One region of the Streptomyces sp. V4I23 genome, then DNA from elsewhere that is predicted to be linked to it. Evidence: riboswitches for the same ligand, from Rfam matches in the RefSeq annotation. Region 1 holds a riboswitch; each other region holds the start of a gene.

Region 1 (3,237 bases):
GCCGACTCGAAGGCCACCTCCAAGGGCTACCGCGCCGGGCAGATCGCGTCCGCCGGTCTCGTCTCCCTGGCGCACGGCACCAACGACGCACAGAAGACGATGGGCATCATCACCCTGGCCCTGGTCGCCGGGAACGTCATCGCCCCCGGCTCCAACCCTCCCCTGTGGGTCATCGTCTCCGCCGGTGTCGCCATCGCCCTCGGCACCTACCTCGGCGGCTGGCGCATCATCCGCACCATGGGCAAGGGCCTGACCGACCTCCAGCCGCAGCAGGGCTTCGCCGCCCAGACCGGCGCGGCGAGCGTCATCCTCGCCTCCTCCAACCTCGGCTTCTCCCTGTCGACCACCCACTCGTGCTCCGGCGCGGTGATGGGCGCGGGTCTCGGCCGCAAGGGCGGTGTCGTGCGCTGGTCCACCGCGACCCGGATGTTCGTCGCCTGGGGTCTGACCCTGCCGGCCGCCGGTCTGGTCGCCGCGGGTTCGGAGTTCGTCACCCAGCAGGGTGACTGGGGCGTCGCGGCCGTCGCCGTCTTCCTGGTCGCGTCCTGCGCCGCGATCTGGTTCGTCTCCCGCCGCCAGGTCGTCGACCACACCAACGTCAACGACACCGAGGACCAGGAGCCCGCCGGCGTCGTCACCACCGCCATCGCGGCCGTCACCCCGCCGCCCGCGGGCGAGCTCAAGACCACCATCCCGGCCCCGGCCGAGCCCGAGCCGGCCCGTCCGGCCACGGTGTAAGGAATCATCAGCATGAAGATCGACTGGGCAGCTCTCGGCTCCGTGTTCGGCGTGAGCCTCGTCGCCACCGTCGCCCTGGTGGGCCTGTTCACCCTGGGCATCGTGGGCCTGACCAAGCACGAGGCGGCGGCCGCCGACGGCGGATCGGCCACCATGGTCCGCACCGGCGCCTACGCCTGCTTCGCCCTGTGCGCCGCGGCCGTGGCGTACGGCATCTATCTGATCGTCACCTGACTCCCCTTAGAGTCCTTTCGTCCGCTGACGACGCAGACCCGCCCGGAGCCGGGCCGGAGGCACCCCGCGTGCCTCCGGCCCGGCTCCGGCGCGTCCGGGGTGTGGGGCTTCGCACACTGTCCTTCCGCAGGTCAAGGGTGAGTTGACGGGCGTTCGCGGGCGTGGTGGACTGCCGGGGCCATCTACGGCGGCAGAAGAGGAAGTCCGGTGCGAATCCGGCGCGGTCCCGCCACTGTCACCCGGGAAGATCACACCCTGGGGAGCCAGGAACTCTCGCCGCCGGTCACGTCGAACCAGGGCGCGGACCCTGAGTGAGGACTTCTGCCATGCCCGGCTGCCGTTCAGCCCTCTCCGTCGGACCCCGCCTGCGGGATCACTGACCCCGTGCGTGCCGATCGCGTATTCGTGTACGGCGCCACCGCGGGCCTCGTCGTCGACCAGCTCGTCGGCGACCCACGCCGCGGGCACCCCGTCGCCGCCTTCGGGCGGGCCGCGGGCGCCGTCGAGCGACTGCTGTGGCGTGACCACCGGGGCCGGGGCGCCCTGCACACGGCCCTCTGCGCCGGCGGCGCCGTCGCCGTGGGCGCGCTGGCGTCCCGTGCTGTGCGCCGCTCCCCCGCCGCGTCCGTCGCTCTGACCGCCGCCGCCACCTGGGCCGTGATCGGGGGCACCACGCTCGGCCGGGAGGCGCGCCTCGTCGGCGAGGCGCTGGCCACGGGGGACGTCGAGGCGGCCCGCGCGCGGCTCCCCCATCTGTGCGGGCGTGACCCGCAGTCCCTCGACGAGCAGCAGATCGCCCGCGCCGTCGTCGAGTCGGTCGCCGAGAACACCTCGGACGCCGTCGTCGGCGCCCTGGTGTGGGGCGCTGTCGCGGGCGTTCCCGGGCTCCTCGGCTTCCGTGCCGTGAACACGCTGGACGCCATGGTCGGCCACAAGTCGCCGCGCCACCGGCGCTACGGCTGGGCCTCGGCACGCCTCGACGACGTGGCGGGCTGGCCCGGCGCACGGCTCACCGCGGCACTCGCCGCGATCGCGGGTCCCGACCCGCGGGGGGCGGTACGCGCCTGGCGGGCCGACGCGGCGAAGCACCCGAGCCCCAATGCGGGCCCGGTGGAGGCGTCGTTCGCGGGGGCGCTCGGCGTCCGGCTGGGTGGGACCCTGTCGTACGGGGGCCGCGTCGAGCACCGGCCGGTGCTCAACGGAACCGGGCGGGCCGTGGAGTTCGGGGACATCGGGAGGGCCGTGCGGCTGTCGCGGCGGATCGGCGTGCTGACGCTCGCGACATGCGCGGGCGCGCGACTGGCCTGGGGGGCCATGAGGGGGAGACGTACATGAGCGGCGGCGGACTGCTGGTCGCGGGGACCACGTCGGACGCGGGCAAGAGCGTCGTGACCGCCGGGATCTGCCGGTGGCTGGTGCGGCGGGGTGTGAAGGTCGCGCCCTTCAAGGGCCAGAACATGTCACTGAACTCGTTCGTGACGCGCGAGGGCGCGGAGATCGGGCGGGCCCAGGCGATGCAGGCGCAGGCGGCCCGTGTGGAGCCGACCGCGCTGATGAACCCGGTGCTGCTCAAGCCCGGCGGCGACCGCTCCAGCCAGGTCGTCCTGATGGGAAAGCCCATCGGCGAGATGAGTGCGAAGGGCTACCACGGGAACCGGCAGCGCGAGCTGTTCGAACCGGTCATGGCGTGCCTGGAGGAGCTGCGGGGCACGTATGACGCCGTGATCTGCGAGGGGGCGGGCAGTCCGGCCGAGATCAACCTGCGGCGCACGGACATCGTGAACATGGGCATCGCGCGGGCCGCGCGGCTGCCCGTCCTCGTGGTCGGGGACATCGACCGCGGCGGGGTGTTCGCACAGTTCTTCGGGACGACGGCACTGCTCGCCCCCGAGGACCAGGCACTCGTCGCCGGCTATCTGGTCAACAAGTTCCGCGGGGACGTGACACTGCTGGAGCCCGGACTCGACATGCTGCACGGACTCACCGGGCGGCGGACGTTCGGCGTCCTGCCGTACGCGCACGGGCTCGGCATCGACGAGGAGGACGGCCTGAGGGTGTCCCTGCGCGGCGCGGTCCGCGAGTCGGTCGTCGCCCCGCCGGTCGGCGAGGACGTGCTGCGGGTCGCGGTGTGCGCGGTGCCGCTGATGTCGAACTTCACCGACGTCGACGCGCTGGCCGCCGAACCGGGCGTCGTCGTCCGGTTCGTGGACCGGCCCGAGGAACTGGCCGACGCCGACCTGGTGGTCGTCCCCGGCACGCGCGGCA
Region 2 (3,237 bases), 560 kb from region 1:
CCTTCTCGGCGATCTGCGTCATCGTCACCGACATCAGACCGCGCTCGGCCACCAGCTCCCAGGTGGTTTCCAGGATCGCTTCACGTACCGCGTGGCGGTGCGTCGCGATCGTCTCGTTCCACAGCTTCGGCACCCCTGCATTGTACGGGTCGACGCGGTCGTGACATGTTGACGTGAGAGAGACAGAGTGTCTCGTAAACTGATGGTGCTCGAAGATTCGACACCCGTGGAGGACATCTCATGGCCGACCCGTCCCCGTCCCCCCGCAGCGACCCACCCAAGGCGCCACGCTGGGCGAAGGTGTCCGCCGTCGTCGTCGGCGTCCTGATCCTGCTGGCCGTGATCGTGAAGCTCACCGGCCTCGGCGGCGACCACGGCCCCGGCCGGCACATGGGCATCGGAGAAACACCGTCGACCGGCGTCAGCGTGATCCAGACGTCCGGCGGCCACCCGGCCGCGTACGCACCGGAGGCCCACCGCTGATGGCCATGCCGCCGCGCCTCCGCAAGGCGGTCCTCACCGCCCACGTCACCACCTCGGTCGGCTGGCTCGGTGCCGTCTTCGCCTACCTCGCTCTCGACGTCACGGCGGTGACCGGCCAGGACGCGTCGGCGGTGCGTGGTGCCTATGCCGCGATGGAAGTGACGGTGCTGTACGCCATCGTCCCCCTCGCCCTCGCGTCGGTCGTCATCGGCATCGTCAACGCCCTGGGCACCCCATGGGGCTTGCTCCGGCACTTCTGGGTGCTGGTCAAACTCCTCCTCACCGTCTTCGCCGCCACCGTCCTGCTGATCGAGACACGGACCGTGAGCCACCTGGCAGAGACAGCGGCACGCACCGCCGACCCCCGCGAGCTGCCGGGCACGTTGCCCCATTCCGTCGGCGGGCTGGTGGTCCTGCTCCTCATCGTGATCCTCTCGGTGTTCAAGCCGAAGGGCCTGACCCGGTACGGGTGGCGCAAGCAGGAGGAGCAGCGGCGCAAAGAGCGCACCCGGAACACTGCGGCTCCGTGAGGTAGCCCTGGGCGCGTCCGCGGCGAAATCCTCAGGGCCCGGTGGTCGCTGCGACCGGAGTCAACGGCCTTCCGCAGTGCAGGTTCCAGCGCCCGGCCCGGCCGGTGATCTCGGTCAGCGACAGCGGCCGTACGTCGAGCCGCCAGAACACCTGCGGCGGAAGGCCCAGTGCGTGGACGAGGGCCGCGCGGATCACCGCCGGTTCCGCCACGGCCAACACCCTTTCCGTGCCGTCGGCACGGTCGTTCAGCCAGGCGCCGACGCGACCGACGAGCCTGGTCAACGACTCACCCCCGTGAGGCGCCGCATCAGGGTCCGAGAGCCAGGTGGCCACTGCCTGCGGCTCCGACTCGGTCACTTCTTCCAGCGACCTCCCGTGCCAGCGCCCCACGTCCAGATCGTCCAACTCCGTCAGGGACCGGGCGTCCATACCGAGCACGGTGGCGGTCTGACGACAGCGGAGCGAGGGGGAGGACGTCTGCATGGTCGACGGGGGAAGCCCGGCCGCAGCCGCGCGCGCCTGCTGCTGCCCGACCTGGTCCAGGGGACTGTCCCCACCGAAACGCGCTTGGCGCAAACCCTCATTGACGGCGGGTGCCACCAGCATCACGCGTACCGGCATCTCTCCCCTTCCTCTTTCGTGTCGCATAGAGACTAAAGGCACACGAGTACGGGCCCGCGCGCCGTAGCGCCGCAGGTCGCGACGCGGTACTTTCACGTGGACATGACGACGGTGTGACGGAAGTCCGGTGAGAACCCGGCACGGTCGCGCCACTGTGAAGCCTGTCCTCACATACGAGATCGGGACAGGCGAGTCAGACCCGCCACCGTCGTCCAAGGCACCAACGATCGGGACGCGTGTTCCCCAGGAGGTTCTGCCATGGCACTCTCCGCTGCCCCCGCGCCGGCCACCCCCGCCGCACCGGCCATCACCACCATCTCGCTGAAGGCGATCGCCCCTTGGGCGCTGTTCGTCGGCGTCCTCATGCTCGTCGTCCTGTACTTCGTCGGCGCGGAACAGGGCGCCGTCGCACTCCTCTCCGGCGAGAACGTGCACGAGTGGGTCCACGACGGCCGTCATCTGCTCGGCTTCCCCTGCCACTGACAACCGCTGAAGTCAGAGGTAGCCACTCATGAACTCCGTACCCGTCAGAGCCCTGCTCGTACGCGGCATGCTGGCCGGTCTCCTCGCCGGTGTGCTCGCCTTCGCCGTCGCCTATCTGCTCGGCGAGTCTCCTGTGGACGCGGCCATCGCCTTCGAGGAACAGGGCAGCCACGGCCATGGCGAGGAGGAACTGGTCAGCCGTGCCGTGCAGTCCACGGCCGGACTCGCCACCGGCATCCTGCTGGCCGGCGTCGCCCTGGGCGGTATCGCCGCCCTGGCGTTCTGCGTCGCGCTCGGCCGCATCGGCCGCATCGGCCCGCGTGCAACCGCGGGCTTGATCTCGCTGGGCGCGGCGCTGACCGTCTGCGTCGTGCCCTTCCTGAAGTACCCGGCCAATCCGCCGGCTGTCGGTGATCCCGGCACGATCGGCCGGCGCACGGCCCTGTACTTCCTGTTGATCGCGCTCAGCGTGCTGCTCGCCGTCGCCGCGGTCATTTTCGGCAAGCGGCTTGCGCCCCGGCTGGGCAACTGGAACGCGACCGTCGCTGCCGTGGCCGGATTCGTCGTCGCCATGGGTCTCGCCTACGCCTTCCTGCCGTCGTTCAACGAGGCGCCGGAGGGCTTCCCGGCCGCTGTCCTCTGGCAGTTCCGCCTCGGCTCCCTCGCCACCCAGCTCTCCCTCTGGGCCGGGTTCGGACTGATCTTCGGCCACCTCGTGGAGCGGCTGCTCGTTCCGCGGCGCGCCGGTGAGGCAAAGGCCGGGGCCGAGTCTCACAGAGCCGCAGCGGCGCACTGAGTCGATACGGCCAAGGAAGCCGACCGCTCCTGCAGGTACGTTGACGGTGCGGGGCGGAGTGCCGGAACCGGCCCCCCGCCCCGCACCGTTCCGCCATGCCGGTGTCGCCGGCGAGAGACAGGAAACAGGGCATGAAGAAGACTCTGCTGGCCGAGTTCACCGTGCGCCCCGGAAACGAGGAACACGTCGCCGCGCTGGTCAAGGACTACGCCGTTCGCGTCCGTGAGGAGCCCGGGAACCTGGCGTTCGAGGTGTACACCAAGGAAGCCGATCCCCTGGCGTACTGGATCTTCGAGGTGTACGAGGACGAGGCCGCTTTCCGG
Region 3 (3,237 bases), 3.5 Mb from region 1:
GGCGCTCGCGCTCTTCATGTACCCGCACTCCATCACGGCGACGCTGTCCTCGCGCAGCCGTGAGGTGATCCGCCGCAACACCACGATCCTGCCGCTGTACTCGCTGATGCTGGGCCTGCTGGCCCTGCTCGGCTTCATGGCCATCGCGGCGGGCGTGAAGGTCACCAACGGTCAGCTGGCCATCCCGCAGCTGTTCGAGAACATGTTCCCGGACTGGTTCGCGGGCGTCGCCTTCGCCGCGATCGGCATCGGCGCGCTGGTCCCGGCGGCCATCATGTCCATCGCCGCGGCCAACCTGTTCACCCGGAACATCTACAAGGACTTCCTCAAGCCCGACGCGACCCCGGCGCAGGAGACCAAGGTCTCCAAGCTGGTCTCGCTGCTGGTGAAGGTCGGCGCCCTGGTCTTCGTCCTCACCATGGACAAGACCGTGGCGATCAACTTCCAGCTGCTGGGCGGCATCTGGATCCTGCAGACGTTCCCGGCCCTGGTGGGCGGCCTGTTCACCCGCTGGTTCCACCGCTGGGCGCTCATCGCCGGCTGGGCGGTCGGCATGATCTACGGCACGGTGGCCGCCTACGGCGTGGCGAGCCCGACACAGAAGCACTTCGGCGGCTCGTCGGCCGAGATCCCCGGCATCGGCGAGATCGGCTACATCGGCCTCACCGCGTTCGTGCTGAACCTCGTCGTCACCGTGGTGCTCACCTTCGTCCTGAAGGCGGCCAAGGCCCCCGACGGCGTCGACGAGACCAGCCCGTCCGACTACACGGCGGACGCGGGGGACCCGGGCGTCAAGGTGGAACTGCCGCCGGCCACGGCGGGCGCCCCCGGCGGCCACTGACGGATCGCGTACGCAAGGGCCGTCGTATCTCCCCCAGGGAAATGCGGCGGCCCTTCGTCGTGCTCTGATGCACACTGCCGGGCATGGACATCACCATCAGGCGGATCGAATCCGGGGAGTACGGGGCGCTGGGGGAGCTGACCGCACAGGCGTATCTGCGCGGCGGAATGCTCGACTTCGGCGAGGAGGACCCGTATCTGGAGGTGCTGCGGGACGTCGCGGGACGCGCCGCGCACACGGAGGTGTACGTCGCCGTGGACGGGCGGGGAACCGTGCTCGGCGGGGTGGCCTTCGTTCCCGCCGGCGGCCCGTACGCCGACCTCGCGGGTCCCGGCGAGGCCGAGTTCCGGACGCTGGCCGTGGCCGAGGAGGCCCGGGGACGGGCGGTGGGCGAGGCGCTGGTGCGGACCTGTGTCGACCGGGCCCGGGCGGTGCCCGGGTGCGTGCGCGTGGTGCTGTCGACGCAGCCGATGATGCACGCGGCGCACCGGATATACGCCCGCCTGGGCTTCGTACGCACCCCCGAGCGGGACTGGGCGCCGGTCGAGAACGTTCCCCTGCTGACGTACGCCCTGGAGCTCTGAGCCCGCGAGACACAACATGTGGGGGCATGCGCAGCACCCCGCCCCCACATGTATGCTCATCTGGCTGTCGCCGCAGGGGAATCCGGTGCGAATCCGGAACTGTCCCGCAACGGTGTGATCCGGTGCGCTGTGCGTACCCGACAAGTCCGAGGACCTGCCGACGGTGCATCCGGCTCGACCGAACCGGGTGCCGAGACGTCCGGGCCTCGCGGTAGGGCCGGTGGACGCCGTGCCTCGTGCTGCCCGTCCGCGGGCCCGCGCCGGCATGGTCCCCGCCTCCCCCGCCGGCCCAGAGCCGAGCGAGGGAGAGCATCACATGACCATCGCGCCAGCCGATCCGGCTTCAGGCACCGCGGAGCAGACCACGGCCGGTCCCGGGGCCGGCCTGCTGCGGACCCTCACGGATCTGACGGCCGATCTGCCCGACACCGACCCCGGCAGGGTCGCCGCCGCCGCGCTGCGCGGGCGGCACGCCGGATCGGACGAGGCCGAACTGCGCTCCCTCGCCACCGATGCCGCCGCCGGTCTGATCTCCGAGGACCCGGCCTACTCCCGTCTCGCCGCCCGGCTGCTGACCCGCACGATCGCGGACGAGGCCGCAGGCCAGGGGGCGGTGTCGTTCTCGGCCTCCGTCGCGGTCGGGCACCGCGAGGGCCTGATCGCGGACCGCACCGCCGCGTTCGTGGCGCTGCACGCGGCCCGGCTCGACGCGCTCGTCGACCCGGCCGCCGACGACCGCTTCGGCTACTTCGGCCTGCGCACGCTCTACAGCCGCTACCTGCTGCGTCACCCCATCAGCCGTCAGGTCGTCGAGGCGCCGCAGCACTTCATGCTGCGCGTCGCCTGCGGCCTCGCCGAGGACGACAGCGTCCGCTCGGTGGACGAGGTCGCCGACCTGTACGGCCTGATGAGCCGGCTCGACTACCTCCCCTCCTCCCCCACGCTCTTCAACTCCGGCACCCGCCACCCGCAGATGTCGTCCTGCTACCTGCTGGACTCGCCGCTCGACGAGCTCGACTCGATCTACGACCGCTACCACCAGGTCGCGCGCCTGTCCAAGCACGCGGGCGGCATCGGGCTCTCGTACTCGCGCGTCCGCGCCCGCGGTTCGCTGATCCGCGGCACCAACGGGCACTCCAACGGCATCGTCCCGTTCCTGAAGACGCTCGACGCCTCGGTCGCCGCCGTGAACCAGGGCGGCCGGCGCAAGGGCGCCGCCGCGATCTACCTGGAGACCTGGCACGCCGACGTCGAGGAGTTCCTGGAGCTGCGCGACAACACCGGCGAGGACGCCCGGCGTACGCACAACCTCAACCTCGCGCACTGGATCCCCGACGAGTTCATGCGGCGCGTCGAGGCGGGCTCCGACTGGTCGCTGTTCTCGCCGGCCGACGTGCCCGAGCTCGTCGACCTGTGGGGCGAGGAGTTCGACGCCGCGTACCGCGCCGCCGAGGCCAAGGGCCTGGCCCGCAAGACCATCCCGGCGCGCGACCTGTACGGCCGCATGATGCGCACGCTCGCGCAGACCGGCAACGGCTGGATGACCTTCAAGGACGCCTCCAACCGCACCGCCAACCAGACCGCCGAGCCCGGCCACACGGTCCACTCGTCCAACCTGTGCACCGAGATCCTGGAGGTCACCGACGACGGCGAGACGGCCGTCTGCAACCTCGGCTCGGTGAACCTGGGGGCCTTCGTCGAGCAGGGAGCCGACGGTGGGGACATCGACTGGGAGCGGCTGGACGCCACCGTCCGCACCGCGGTCACCTTCCTCGACCGGGTCGTCGACATCAACTTCTACCCGACCGAGCA

The links. A riboswitch is a leader RNA that binds a small molecule or an ion and turns the genes downstream of it on or off. The one in region 1 is predicted to bind cobalamin.
Region 2: linked by a shared signal. The riboswitch ahead of QFZ82_RS32710 (CbtB-domain containing protein) and the one ahead of QFZ82_RS30085 (cobalamin biosynthesis protein) in region 1 are both predicted to bind cobalamin.
Region 3: linked by a shared signal. The riboswitch ahead of QFZ82_RS14000 (ribonucleoside-diphosphate reductase subunit alpha) and the one ahead of QFZ82_RS30085 (cobalamin biosynthesis protein) in region 1 are both predicted to bind cobalamin.

What each region holds. Positions count from the first base shown of each region.
Region 1 is NZ_JAUSZW010000004.1:6,122,185-6,125,421, reverse strand. Features, by position in the region: gene QFZ82_RS30095 (inorganic phosphate transporter) at 1-738, shown strand, start outside; gene QFZ82_RS30090 (hypothetical protein) at 751-972, shown strand; cobalamin riboswitch at 1,129-1,265, shown strand; gene QFZ82_RS30085 (cobalamin biosynthesis protein) at 1,357-2,307, shown strand; gene QFZ82_RS30080 (cobyric acid synthase) at 2,304-3,237, shown strand, end outside.
Region 2 is NZ_JAUSZW010000004.1:6,684,657-6,687,893, reverse strand. Features, by position in the region: gene QFZ82_RS32730 (TetR/AcrR family transcriptional regulator) at 1-133, opposite strand, end outside; gene QFZ82_RS32725 (hypothetical protein) at 241-483, shown strand; gene QFZ82_RS32720 (hypothetical protein) at 483-1,013, shown strand; gene QFZ82_RS32715 (histidine phosphatase family protein) at 1,045-1,635, opposite strand; cobalamin riboswitch at 1,703-1,857, shown strand; gene QFZ82_RS32710 (CbtB-domain containing protein) at 1,894-2,118, shown strand; gene QFZ82_RS32705 (CbtA family protein) at 2,147-2,914, shown strand; gene QFZ82_RS32700 (putative quinol monooxygenase) at 3,046-3,237, shown strand, end outside.
Region 3 is NZ_JAUSZW010000004.1:2,644,097-2,647,333, forward strand. Features, by position in the region: gene mctP (monocarboxylate uptake permease MctP) at 1-841, shown strand, start outside; gene QFZ82_RS13995 (GNAT family N-acetyltransferase) at 925-1,425, shown strand; cobalamin riboswitch at 1,470-1,602, shown strand; gene QFZ82_RS14000 (ribonucleoside-diphosphate reductase subunit alpha) at 1,742-3,237, shown strand, end outside.